Regions from separate parts of the Pseudoalteromonas sp. SG45-3 genome, predicted to be linked through region 1. Evidence: predicted binding sites of a transcription regulator. Region 1 holds the regulator's gene; each other region holds the start of a gene.
What was found. Region 1 encodes sigma-54, which starts transcription at its own class of promoters, with help from an activator protein. Its sites were predicted from a motif close to GTTGGCACGNNNNTNGNNT; they were not measured.
Positions count from the first base shown of each region.

Region 2: the regulator sigma-54 is predicted to act here: its motif matches at 2,051-2,069, upstream of H5126_RS11425 (EF-hand domain-containing protein).
Region 3: the regulator sigma-54 is predicted to act here: its motif matches at 1,600-1,618, upstream of fliS (flagellar export chaperone FliS).
Region 4: the regulator sigma-54 is predicted to act here: its motif matches at 1,709-1,727, upstream of H5126_RS06385 (EF-hand domain-containing protein).

Region 1 is NZ_JACJEN010000004.1:228,447-231,953, reverse strand. Features, by position in the region: gene rapZ (RNase adapter RapZ) at 1-237, opposite strand, end outside; gene ptsN (PTS IIA-like nitrogen regulatory protein PtsN) at 256-708, opposite strand; gene hpf (ribosome hibernation promoting factor) at 713-1,000, opposite strand; gene H5126_RS07175 (RNA polymerase factor sigma-54) at 1,027-2,526, opposite strand; gene lptB (LPS export ABC transporter ATP-binding protein) at 2,596-3,321, opposite strand; gene lptA (lipopolysaccharide transport periplasmic protein LptA) at 3,318-3,507, opposite strand, start outside.
Region 2 is NZ_JACJEN010000008.1:78,308-81,814, forward strand. Features, by position in the region: gene H5126_RS11410 (energy-coupling factor ABC transporter permease) at 1-399, opposite strand, end outside; gene xthA (exodeoxyribonuclease III) at 405-1,211, opposite strand; gene H5126_RS11420 (hypothetical protein) at 1,452-1,883, shown strand; gene H5126_RS11425 (EF-hand domain-containing protein) at 2,111-2,632, shown strand; gene scpB (SMC-Scp complex subunit ScpB) at 2,784-3,374, shown strand; gene rluB (23S rRNA pseudouridine(2605) synthase RluB) at 3,371-3,507, shown strand, end outside.
Region 3 is NZ_JACJEN010000013.1:26,955-30,461, forward strand. Features, by position in the region: gene fliD (flagellar filament capping protein FliD) at 1-693, shown strand, start outside; gene H5126_RS14285 (hypothetical protein) at 790-1,104, opposite strand; gene fliS (flagellar export chaperone FliS) at 1,113-1,514, opposite strand; gene H5126_RS14295 (sigma-54-dependent Fis family transcriptional regulator) at 1,947-3,383, shown strand.
Region 4 is NZ_JACJEN010000004.1:61,375-64,881, forward strand. Features, by position in the region: gene H5126_RS06380 (sensor histidine kinase KdpD) at 1-1,432, opposite strand, end outside; gene H5126_RS06385 (EF-hand domain-containing protein) at 1,763-1,996, shown strand; gene H5126_RS06390 (hypothetical protein) at 2,021-2,248, shown strand; gene H5126_RS06395 (calcium dependent protein) at 2,435-2,671, shown strand; gene H5126_RS06400 (calcium-binding protein) at 2,681-2,917, shown strand; gene H5126_RS21445 (energy transducer TonB) at 2,974-3,204, opposite strand; gene H5126_RS21450 (hypothetical protein) at 3,223-3,369, opposite strand.

The DNA.
Region 1 (3,507 bases):
GTTTGCAAAGCCAGGTAAGTATTCAAGAATATCGTTAAATTCATCTTGTTCTTTAGGGATGTTGCGCACATCAATGCTAACAGCAATTTTATCGTAGCTATCAGACACACTGCGAACTAATGAAGGTAGTAGGTTTACTGGAATATTATCTACGCAATAATAACCTAAATCTTCTACAACGCGCAAAGCAACCGACTTTCCAGAACCAGAACGGCCGCTTATGATAATTAACTCCATTTAACACCCTTTATAAAACTATGATTGATCGACAATAACTTGGTAAAGCTCAGTATCAGATTTTGCACTGCGTAACTGTTTACAAAAATCTTTGTTGTTTAGTTTATCAGCAATGGTTGCTAGAGTCTTTAAGTGCTGCTGGTTATCGCCATCTGGTACGATGAGTGCGACAAAAATATCAACAGGGCGATTATCGATTGCATCAAAGTTTATTGGAGTTTCGCTAACGAGCACTAAAGCCAAAGGCTCTTCTGCACCGCTCATTCTTCCATGAGGAATAGCAATGCCACGCCCTATACCTGTACTACCTAATTTCTCTCTGCTCATTAAAGCATTAAGAATATCTTGTTGCGGTAAATACGGAAGTTTGTCGTGAGCAAGTTCGCTAATGAACTCTAAAATTCTTTTTTTGCTATTAAAAAGGACCGCAGCTTTGCTGCAGTCCTGGCATATAAGTGAACTTAATTTCATCATATTAGTGTCGAGCAAGCTTCTCTTTGTGTTTGATTACTTGGCGATCGAGCTTGTCGATCAACGAGTCAATAGCGGCATACATATCTTGATGTTCTGTAGAGGCAAATAGCTCAGCACCGCTTACGTGTATTGTGGCTTCTGCTTTTTGATTTAATTTTTCTACATCGAGAATGACATGAACATTATTAATATGATCAGAGTGTCTTTCAAGCTTCGCAAATTTAGTATTAATATAGTCTCTTAGTGAATCGGTTAATTCTACGTGACGACCAGTTAAGTTTAGTTGCATAAGCATTACCCTCTTAGTTTAGCGTCTTAAATCAGACTTTTACGCTGATTTGACGGTGGAATAGCAAGAGATTCGCGGTATTTTGCGATTGTACGTCTCGCTACTTTAATTCCTTGCTCAGCCAATATATCCGCTATTTTGCTATCACTCAATGGTTTTGCTGAGTTTTCTGCTGCGATTAATTTTCGGATAAGCGCACGTATTGCTGTAGATGAACATTCACCACCGTTTTCAGTACTTACATGGCTTGAGAAAAAATATTTAAGCTCAAATATACCACGGGGTGTATGCATGTACTTTTGAGTAGTAACACGCGAAATTGTCGATTCGTGCATTTCTACCATTTCAGCCACATCATTTAAAACCATTGGTTTCATGGCTTCAGGGCCATGTTCAAAAAAGCCTTGTTGTTGCTTAACAATACAATTAGTAACTTTTAATAGCGTGTCGTTTCTACTTTCTAAGCTTTTAATAAACCATTTAGCTTCTTGTAAATGTGAGCGAATAAACTGGCTGTCGCCACTTGATTTTACAGTGCGAGACATTGCTGCGTATTGGCTATTAACACGAATTTTAGGCATGCTATCTGGGTTTAATTCGACAACCCAGCGGCCTTTAATTTTTTTAACTGACACATCAGGAATAACATACTCAGATTCTTCCCTTACAATAGTATCTGCAGGTTTTGGGTTGAGAGTATGTATTAGTGTCATTACTTCTTTAAGCTCTTCTTCTTTGAGCTTAGTTTTTTTCATTAATGTACGATAGTCGCGAGCTGCTAATAGATCAATATGCTCGGTTAAAATCATTTTCGTTTCATTAATATAAGGTGTTTCTTTATCAAATTGATTAAGCTGAATACACAAACACTCTTGTAAACTACGTGCAGCAATACCAACAGGATCAAACAGTTGGATGCGTTTTAATACCGCTTCAATTTCATCAAGTTCGACTTCGTTATCATCTTCGTTTTCTTGATTAAAGCTTTCTAAAATCTCTTCGCAGCTTAGTGTTAAAATACCTGAATCATCGACAGCTTCTACAATAGCAATAGCAATAGCTTCGTCTGTAGGGCTAAATGGCGTTAGTTGTAATTGCCACATTAAATACTCATGGAGCGTTTCAGTAGAGGCGCCTTGGTATATTGATTCGTCTTCGGGCATTGGACCTGATGAGGCTGCAGGAGCGGCACTCATGTACTCATCCCAACTAACATCCATAGCCATGTCGTCACTTAGCGTGTCTTTTGCAAGTGCTTCACCAGTATCTTGTTCATATTCGCTCGGAGCATCATCAGCAGATGCGCTAACAGTTATGTCATCGGTATCAGCTTTTTGCTCGTTTTTACCAGCAGCGTCTTCGGAATAGTCTGCCTCTTCAACCTCTAATAGTGGATTACTGTCGAGAGCTTCTTGTATTTCTTGCTGGAGATCCAATGTACTGAGTTGCAACAAACGAATAGCTTGTTGCAACTGTGGAGTCATTGTAAGTTGCTGGCCCATGCGCAGCTGTAGTGATTGCCTCATGTATCTCTAACAATCCTTTTATGTTGTTATAATTAATACTAGCAGATGCTTAAAGACATGGCGTAAATGTTACAGCCTAAATTGCTCGCCTAAGTAAACATCGCGTACTGTTTTATCATTTAATACGTGTTCTGGAGTACCTGATGCAATCAGCTCCCCATGAGAAACAATGTAGGCTTTTTCACAAACATCAAGGGTCTCTCTTACGTTATGGTCGGTAATTAATACACCAATCCCACGATTTTTAAGATGTTCTATTATTTTCTTTATATCTAATACCGAAATAGGGTCAACACCGGCAAACGGTTCATCCAGTAATATAAATTTAGGATCTGCTGCCAGCGCTCGTGCTATTTCTACACGACGACGTTCTCCACCCGATAATGCCATACCTTGGCTATCACGAATGTGTTGTATGCTAAATTCATCTAATAAGTTATTGAGCGTGTCTTCTCTGGCTTGTTTATTTAGTTCTTTGCGTGTTTCTAAAATGGCCATTAAGTTTTGATAAACAGTCAGCTTTCTAAAAATCGATGACTCTTGTGGTAAGTAGCCTATGCCTAATCTAGCACGACTATGCATAGGTAAAAGAGTAATATCGTTATCATCAATAGATATTTTACCTTTGTCGCTAGGAACAAGCCCTACAATCATATAAAAAGTCGTTGTTTTACCAGCACCGTTAGGGCCAAGTAAGCCAACTATACTGCCAGCTTGTACTTCAAGGCCGACGTTTTTTACAACTTCACGACCTTTATAGCTTTTTGCCAATAGTTCTGCTTTTAATGTGCTCATGGTTGACCTTTATCGCCTTTTTTACTTTTTTTAGCTTCGATCGGTACTAAAATTGTGTGAACGCGGTCAGTTGAGTTTTCATCTTTTTCGGCACTGATGAGCTGCTGCTCTATGTCGTAGGTAATGCTTTTAGCATTTATTTTTTGTCCGGCTTGCGAAACTTGTGCATTACCAACAAGCGTTAAA
Region 2 (3,507 bases), on a different contig from region 1:
AAAAAAATGACGAGGTAAATACTGGTAACTAATTATAAAGCCAAGGTAGCTTAGTAAAATAGGAATAAACGCACCAATAAGCAGTTGTACTGGTAACAGTTCAAGTTCAATTTGACCAAATGCAGTTAGTAGCGCTGTGGCAAGTAGGCTACTTAAAATCGTTAATCGCCAGCCTAAAATTAATGTAGCGGCGGTAACACCTAGTATGTGTAAATCAAGGCCCGTTAAAATTCCTGCTTTTATTCGCCAAAGCACTGCAAATACTAACGCACATGCAAGAACTCCAGTTTGACGGGCTGGCGTATTAAGCAATGTTTTATATGTTTTTTTATCAAAGCTTAGTAGGGCAATAATAATTACAAGGGCCCAAAGTAGCCCTTGTATTGTTATGCTGAGCATAGTAATTACTTAAATGTTGACCATATAGGGGCATGATCTGAGGGTTTTTCAATACCGCGCAGTTCGTAGTCAATACCACTATCTATACAGCGTGCTGCAAGCTCATTAGTTGCAAGTACTACATCTATTCGAAGCCCTCGGTTATCTACAAACCCTTTAGAGCGATAGTCAAACCACGAATATTGATCGTCTGTTTCTGGGTTTTGTTCTCTAAAGGTGTCTTTAAAGCCCCAATTAAGTAATGTTGCAAGCCATTCACGCTCTACCGGTTGGAAAGAACATTTACCCGTTTTTAACCAACGCTTTGCATTAACTTCGCCAATACCAATATCTAAATCGGTGGGTGATATGTTGATATCGCCCATAACAATGACGTCTTGATCGGGGGTGTGGTTGGTTTCAAGGTGTGTCATTAAATCTTTATAAAATTGTCGTTTATAAGGGAATTTAGTTTCGTGATTAATATTATCACCTTGTGGGAAATAGCCATTCATGACTGTAAGGTCGCGACCGTTATCTTGTTCAACAGTGACGCTTATCATGCGTTTTTGCGATTCCTCTGTATCGGTAGCAAAGCCTTTTAAGACCGATTTAGGCTCTTTTTTGCATAACATAGCTACGCCATAATGGGCTTTTTGGCCATGAAAGTAGACGTGATATCCCATTTTTTGTACATCTTCTAGTGGGAATGCTTCGTCATGAACTTTAATCTCTTGCAAGCCAATAACGTCTGGTTGATGTTTGTCGATAATTGCTTGTAATTGGTGGAGACGAGCACGCAGACCATTGATATTGAAAGAAATCACTTTCATAAAATTTACCTTAAAATTGGATCTATTTAATGAATTAAATTGTATCAGTAAATACGCGTACATAACATGACTGAAATGAGAAAATAGCTGCACAAATGTTGATCAATTGGTGAGTAAGGTTTAAACATTGTAAATGCAGTATTAATTTTTTAAATAAATAAAAAATTCAATTGAACTTAACTTTATTGAATATATAATGCGCGAAATTCACTTGTTTAGCTCGTTCAAATAGGATCTCTCATGAAAACACAACTACTTTTAGCTACTGCTTTATTAGCATCTGCAACTGCTTCAGCACAAAGCAATACTTACTTCAGTCAAGATAATAAAATTGAGTCTAAGTTATGTGTACTAAGCGCAAACGAAGGCTTTAGTGTTGCTCGTAAAGAAGCTGCTCAGCACGGTGTTTACTTATCTCGTTTTTCTAAAAGCATTTTATGTAATGGTGAAGATATTCGCGATATTGCTAAAAAAACGACATTAAGCAACGCATCAGTTGAGAAAGTAGAAGTATTTGCAAAAGACGCTCAACAAGAAACTCAATTATGTATGACGGCTTTAAAACAAGGTTTAGCACCTGTTCGTCAAAAAATTGGTAACTTAAACTCATTAAAATGTAATGGTCAAAACGTTACTGAGTTTGTTAAACGCTACCAAAACGCAGCAATCTAATTATTAGCTGAACTATATAACTAAAATTGAGATACCTGGTTTTTTACCGGGTATTTTTTTGCAAAAATTACAAGGTTGTTTGCAAAGCTTGCAAGCTTAACTTGTTGAAACTGTTCAATAAATGCACCAACCAAGATTAAGTTATTGATTCTTATAAGTTAACTATTATTGGCATTGGATTTGTATTAGTTAAAGTGACATTTAATTAATTACGAAGGATACGTCTTATGAAAAAGTTAACATTAGCAGCCACTATTTTAGCATCATTAAGCCTAGCGGCTTGTTCATCTAATCAGGGTCTTGAAAGAATAGACAGTGACTTTGCAAGTTTAGATAATGACAGCGATGGCTACATCTCAAAAGTTGAAGCTGATGACGATAGCATTTGGGGCCATTTTTCAAATATTGATACCAATATGGATAACGAAATTAGCCGCAAAGAATTCAACTCTTACATGAAGTTAAACAATGGTAAAGTAGCCACTGATTCTGAAGTAAGTGAGTCGGCATTTAAAGCTGAAATCGCTAAATTCGATAAAATTGAAAGCAGCTTTTCAAGCTTAGATAACGACAGTAATGGCTATATTTCGGTAGTTGAAGGTAACGATGATGATATTTCAAATCACTTTGGTTACATGGATAAAAACCAAGATAAGCGCATCAGTAAAAGCGAGTTTATGGGTTACATTAAAAAATACGGTAACGCAGTAGCTGAAGATGATGCATTAGAAGCCATTAAACACAGCTAATATTTGTTGTTTTAAAGAGTAAATTAGAAGCCAGTGATAATCACTGGCTTTTTTGTATTTAAAATCTAGTTATTTAGTAGATATATTTTCCTAGTTTGGTGTTGTTCTGTCATAATAGATGGCTGTGTATTTTTATTTGTTAAGAGTGTGTATGGCGGGTCGGCGAATTAGTGATGAACAACTAGTTGAGATCATTGAAGCAGCTATTTTTGTTGCAGATAAGCCTGTTAGTAAACGCCACCTTAAAGATACTGTATTAATAGATTTAGCTATTTCTATGGCGCGAATAAACGACGCAATAGATACAATACAAGAACATTTTCAAACTCGTGGTATTCGCTTAGTTGAAGTTGGTAGTGGGTATCGTTTTCAGGCATGTAGTAGTTTAAGCCCTTGGTTAAATAACTTGTGGCAAGAACGCGCACCAAAATACTCACGTGCTTTACTGGAAACATTATCACTTATTGCATATAGGCAGCCCATTACGCGCGGTGAAATTGAGCAAGTAAGGGGTGTTACTACGGGTTCGAATATTATTAAAACCCTACTCGAAAGAGAGTGGGTTAAAGTGGTAGGGCATAAAGAGGTTCCGGGTAAGCCGGCTTTATATGCAACTACTAAACAATTTTTAGATTATTTTTCGTTAACTGGACTTGAAAACTTACCTGCGCTGCCAACAGAGCAGCAAAGTAAAATTAACCAGTTATTGAGCGATCCTTCTGTGAGAGAACCATCCGAATGAGTATTATACAAGGTGAAAAGTTACAAAAAGTCTTAGCCCGTGCAGGCGTAGGCTCACGCCGTGAAATGGAAAAATACATTGATGCAAACCGCGTTAGTGTAAACGGTAAAGTGGCAAAGTTAGGAGACCGTGT
Region 3 (3,507 bases), on a different contig from region 1:
TCATCTAATGAATTTGCCGGAGTGATTGACGGTATAACAATAACAGCTAAAAAACCGCACGATATCGATGACGACATAAGCGACATATCAATTACCGAAAATAATAATAATATTAGAGCAGGCTTAAATAGCTTTATTGAAAGTTATAATGAGCTGTTAGAGCTGAGCAATAACCTAGGTGCCTCAAGTGAAGCGGGTGCAGGAGTCATGGCTGGAGATTCACTACTTCGAGGCGTTATGTCAAAGCTTCGTAGTGAAATAACTGAATCAGTTGATTTAGGTGACGGTAACTCGTTATCACTTTCGCGGCTAGGTGTAGAAACAGACCGTTATGGTGTTTTAACGCTAAATACAGAAACACTCGATGAGCAAATAGACGCAGATGTAAATTTAGTGCAGCAGTTTTTTGTAGGTAATGACGATGATGGCTTCGCACAGTCTTTTGATGAGCTAATGAGCTTTTATACAGATTCTGACGGCATTATCCAAAACCGAATTGATAGTAAAACAAATCAGCTAGACGATTTAGATGATCAGCGCTTGGACCTTGCCAGTAAAATGGAGTCGCTATCGTCTCGCTTATATGCTCAATATAATGCGATGGATTTATTAGTGGCGAGCCTTAATAACACCAGCAGTTATGTTCAAGCTCAATTAGAGAATATGCCAGGCGTAGTACGAGATAACTCTTAGTAGATAAGTATGATATTAAATTAATAACTAAATTAAGAAAGCACAAAAAAACCGTTATTTAAAACGGTTTTTTTGTGTTTTCTATTTAAGTAGATTTTAGCGACTTGCTTTATAAGCTTTAATCGCCTTACCTGATTTTTTATGTTTAATAATAGCTTTAGATGACTCGTTTTTTGCACTATTCGCTTTTACTAAAATAGTATTTATACGAAGCTGAACTAATTCTAATTGCTCTGCGCTTGGGCCGTCGCTGCTCTCGCACCATTGCTTTAGTTCAACATTTAAAGTGTCTAAAAGAGGCTGAGCTTCGTCTGCATTATCATCATTTACTAACACTTCAATTTTACTAAGCAAGTTTTGTATGAGCTCAGAGTAGTTAGTTAATGGCTCTGAAAATGTTGGCGAGTCCATAATTGAAATTAAACCGCAGGGCTTCGTTGATCTAGCGGAATATTATCCCAGCCTTCTTTAATTTCTTTAACAATACTTGATACTTCCACAATTGCTTCAATATCGTTGTTTATGTTCGCTTGCGTTAAACGGCGCTGGCAGTAATCGTAAAGTGCCAATAAATTGTTAGAAATACTAGGGTCTTGTTCTACTTCTAAATTAAGTGCGTCTTGCAGTGCACCAAATAATAAAACACAGGCTGAAATGTTTTCACCTTTTTTTTGTATTTCTTTGCGCTCAATAAACCCTTTTGTTGCTGCTAAGCGACCGATAATATTACTGAATATAAGGTTTATTTGTTCGTAAGGAGCCATTTCGGCAATACTACTGGCACGAACTTGACTGTATTTTTTTACTGAGACATGAGCCATGGGAAAATCCTAAAATTTAAAACGATAAAATTATGTGAAAGCTAATACAAAAAATTAATTAAGCTTTTATACTTTTATAAGAACAAAGCAATATTAATGCCAAGCATTTTCACTTATTTATGTATCGGCATTTGTAACTTCAACTTAAATTTATAATTGAGTTTATTTACTAACAATAGCATTTTTATTGCAGAGTAAATTAATTTTTAGGGCTAAGTTATAGTTAGGTAATAGTTAGGTAATAGTTAAGTAATGGCTAAGTTAAAACTATAACCCATACTTAATGATTAACTATTAAGTATGATTGACTTAACTAGCCCGCCTGTTTTTTGGCGTTTATGTCAAAAAACTGCCGCTATCACTTGCATCCATGCTGAACTGGCTTACAATTTAACTAATTATACAAATTAGTGAAAGTACGGCTCGCTAAATATGATCTTGATTTTAGATAATAATAACAACCGCGCAATAGGATTAAATGCTTCACTTGGCTTTATTGGTGAGGCTGCTCAACTATTAAGCGAAGACTGCTTTGAACAAGAATGCAAAAAATATCAGCAGCAAGAATGCATGATTATTTTAGGAGCGTTGCAATCACTTGACCACGAAAGCTTAATTAAACGCTATCCAACATTACCCTTTTTGTTAATTGGCGAAACGCTAAAACCACTATTAAGTATAGCTAATGTAGTGGGGCTTATTTGCGAGCCGTTTAATCACGAAGTAACAACTCAGTTACTTCACGACTGCCAGCAGTATCAGCGTATGCTGCCTAATGAGCATAAGCATTCTAAACCACATAAAACTTTTGATGGACTTGTTGGTGAAACAGAGGCAGTCAAAGATGTTCGCTTTTTAATTGAACAAGTGGCAAAAACTGATGCTAATGTTTTAATTTTGGGCGAATCAGGCACAGGTAAAGAAGTGGTTGCCCGTAATGTACACTTGCTTTCAAAGCGCATTAATGGACCGTTTGTACCTGTAAACTGTGGTGCTATTCCGGCAGAGCTGCTCGAAAGTGAACTATTTGGCCACGAAAAAGGCGCGTTTACTGGTGCTATATCGGCTCGTAAAGGGCGCTTTGAACTAGCTCAAGGCGGGACGCTATTTTTAGATGAAATAGGCGATATGCCACTGCAAATGCAAGTTAAGTTGCTGCGAGTATTGCAAGAACGCAGCTACGAACGTGTTGGTGGTACAAAGGCAATCCAAGCTGATGTACGCGTTATTGCGGCCACGCATCGTAATCTTGAAACAATGATTGAAGAGGGTAGTTTTAGGGAAGATTTATATTACCGTTTAAATGTATTCCCTATCGAAAACCCATCGCTGAGTGAACGAGCTGATGATATTCCGCTGCTTTTAAAAGAGTTAATGCGCCGTGTTAACGACCAGACTGGTTCTACCGCTAAGTTTACAGAGCGCGCAGTTGAGAGCTTAAAAGAACATGCTTGGCCTGGTAATATTCGTGAGCTTGCTAATTTGGTGGAGCGTATGGTTATTATGTTCCCTGACAAAGTGGTCGATATTCCTGATTTACCTAACAAATATCGTTACATTGAAGTTGAAGCCTACGAGCCAGAATACCCTGAAGAGTTAATGGAAAAAGACGCCTTTAACGACATATTTAGTACAGGCTTTAGTGATTACGAAAGTGAGCCAGACGCTGAGTTTAGCCAAACGGGTAGTGGGCTATTACCTGATGATGGTATTGAACTTAAAGATTATTTAGCAGAGCTTGAAATTAGCTTAATTACCCAAGCGTTAGAGCGCTATGATTACGTTGTAGCTCGCGCTGCAGAGATATTAGGGGTTCGCAGAACAACACTCGTTGAGAAAATGAAAAAGTATAATCTTTCACGAGATTAGAAGTACGAAAATGGTGAAATACTTTTCGTTATTTATTATTCATTTGTGATCAATCACTTTACGGGCTTTGCCCGTCACGCAAGCATGGCGTCTACAAGATAACCCAAACTTAAACCTTGGCGGT
Region 4 (3,507 bases), 170 kb from region 1:
TGGGAATTTTAATTGAAAACCGGCAACCATGTGGCTCGTTATGCTCAACACTAAGTGTACCTCTTAGCTGTTCAACAGACTCTTTTACAATAGTTAAACCCAGCCCACTGCCTTGCAGCGTAACATTTTTACTGTGTTTACCTTGATAAAATGCGCTGAAAATTTGAGTTTTTTCTTGCTCTTTAATACCGCACCCTTTATCAAGTACAACGATACAAAGCTGGTTTTGCTCAAGCGCTAAATTAATAGTAACGCTTTGCTTATCTTGTGAAAATTTTAAGCCATTTGAAATAAGCTGAATTAAAATCATCTCAATAAGCTCACTAGGTAAAGCAAGCGGTTTGTTAGGTAAAGTATTTTGCCACTGCAGAGCTTGCTGACGCGCAGTTAAGCGATGCTCAAAATGGCTATTAATTTTATTAATAAGAAGACTAAATTCAACTTCGCTTAGGCTATCTTTACTGGTGCGAATAGCATTATAACTCAGCAAGCTGTCAATCATTGTACGAAGGCGCACCATAGATTGGCTAATAAGCTCAAGCACTGCTTTTTGCTCAGCGGTAATTGGACCTACTATTTCATCAGTTAATAAGTCAGTGCCTTCGACCATTGAAGCAAGCGGCGTTTTTAGCTCATGAGTTACATGGCGTAAAAAAGTATCTTTTTGCTGCTCAAGCATATGAAGCTGTTCTTGTACCCATTGGAGCTTTTCTCCTAGCTCAACAAGCTCAGCTGAACCTTTCACAGATATTTTTTGCTGCCAATGCCCCTGCCCAAGCTTATCAATAACCGTAGTTAACCCTTTTAGCCGCCCACTTATGCGCCATAAAAAACCTCCCCCAACAATTAAAGTCAGTGGGATAAGTGCCACCAGCCAGTTTATAAATGACGCTTGCAGGCTTGTAAGCTCATTTTGGTTATTGGTAATTTGCGCTTCGTTTTTATCACGTAACCATAAAGTAAGTTCAGCAATTAAATCGCTCACTGGCACAAATAGCTCAGCTTGTTGTTGTTTTTGCTCAACGAGTTTTACATGCGCGGTTTGTAAGGTGGTATATAAGCGTTGCCATTGGTTGATATACTCTTTATTCGTGTTTACAAATTTGAGTTCATCAATGCTTTGTAGGGATGATTGCCATTTATCGACAATGAGCTTATCAAGCGATTCACTTTTTAATACCCAGTTTTGCCTAGTAGCGCGTTCAAGGCTGTTGAGTTCTTGCTTTAAAGTGTTAAACGATTTGGTAACTTGGTAGTTGCTACTCACAATACTTTGAGTAACCGCTAATTGCTTATTAAGCGCATTTAAAAATACGATCACCACTATAGAAAGCGGCAGTAACGAAAGCAGCATACTCATTGCAAATTGCCCAATTAAATTAGGCCGCCAGTTAAGCATTGCTTGGTATTTTTTAGCTATGGTTGCTGGCATTTCGTTTAGTCCTTTTAAGTTAAGCGTTCTATTATTAAGTGCTTACCTTATACACTAGCTGAACCAGCAATTATATTTAATACGATTAACAGCCAGCACTACAAAACAATGTGTCGCCAAATAGAGACAACGTAACTCGTTGATTTTAATAAACTCCCTTTTAACCCCATTAAATAGTGTTGCAAAAGGCGCACAAAAATTACAATAAACCCAGTAAAAACTTCTCACTGGCTTAAAGCTAAAACAATAACCAATTGAAAAATAACAACAATTATTATTGGCACCATTTTTGTAATAGGAGTAATAACTTTAATCAATAAGGAAATAATTATGAACAAACGCATTTTAGTAATTTCATCATTACTGGCTTTAGGCTTTTTAGGCGCTAATGCACACGCAATGGACGTTCACGCGACTTTTAACGAACTTGATAAAGACAGTAACGGCACATTAAGTGAAGCCGAAGCAGGTGAAGATGCTGTGTTACACGAGAATTTTTCTCAAATTGATACTAATCAAGATGGGCAATTGTCGCTAGATGAATTCAAAAAATTTATTCAATAAACTCATTTAATAAGGAACGTGATTATGAAACAACTTATAGCCGCTTTTTCATTAATGTTTTTAGCAATTAGTGCCACCGTAATTGCATCGCCAACAAATGTGCGTTTTGCCCACTTAGATAAAGACATGGACGGACAAATATCAATTGCAGAAGCAAAGGAAGATAAGGAAGTAATGAGACAATTTGCCGACTTAGATGAAGACGGTGATGAAAAGGTCTCAAAAAAGGAATTTGAAAGCTTTAAACCTTAATGAGTAATTACTGATTAAGCTTTACTTAAGCTTGTTATAGGTAAACTGGAATTAAAAGCATTTGCCATAATCCCTGAGGGAGTGTGTAAAAGGATTTAATGTTGGGAGTTAAATTACGGCAAGTGCTTTTTCCTTTTCACTTTATTTTAGCCACAAACTTTAAATACATCTTTTGGAAGGAACACCATGAAGATACTTCCCCTTATTATAAGCATCTTAATGCTATTAAGCTTTGATGCCGCTGCACTTGATGTAAAGCAACGCTTTGATCACCTCGATAGCGACAAAAGTGGCTATTTAACGCATGACGAACTTGATCCCCAACCACAACTATTAAACACATTTGTAAAATGGGACAAAAACCAAGATAACCAAATTTCGTTAATCGAATTTAAAAATTACCTTACCAATAACCTCTACTGAGTATTTTTCATGAAAAAAACAAGCTATATAGCGCTTTTTGCGTTTAGTATTTTTAGCACATTAGGCTTTGCTGCAAGCAACAATGTTGCAGAGCAATTTGAAAAACTTGATAGAAACCAGGATGGTTTTTTAACACGTTCAGAAACCGCTGTAGACCCCGCTTTGTGGTCTCGATTTTCAAGCTATGATCAAGACAAAGACGGCAAGCTAACGCTAAGTGAATACAGTTTATATGCAAGTAAGTAGTCTTATAGCTAGGTACACAAACACCTAGCTTATTATATTTATACTATTAATTACGTTCAGACTTTATTTTTAGAACAATGCGCTAAGTACTCTGCATCAGTAGGTTTTGGGCTCACCATAAAATCCATTTTGAGATAAGTTAGAATCGGTTGCTTACTCGTATTTTCAACTGTCGGTTTCCAGCGCCATAAACCCACAGCAGCTGCCGCATCAATATCAAACACGCCCTCAGGGTAAGACGAGACAACCTTATACCCTTGGACTTCACCTTGTGAATTAATTAACATAGCAAACTCAACACAGCCTTAAATACTTTTCTTTGCAGCTTCTATCTGACATCGCGGCTCAACTCTTTTAGCAACATCCCAGTATTCACCTACCTTACTTCGCAGTTCAGGACTTGATAAATCAATAAAACTCGGCATTTCATCGTTTACTTGTTTATCAGACATTGAGCTACAGGCTGTCAGCATCATGCTCAAGGGAGTAATAAATAGAGAGCTTTCATAGCATTCCCTTATTAATTCGTTATAAATAATTTTTTAAGTAGTTGCATCAATTACCTGTTATGCAAACGCACCACCAAAGTG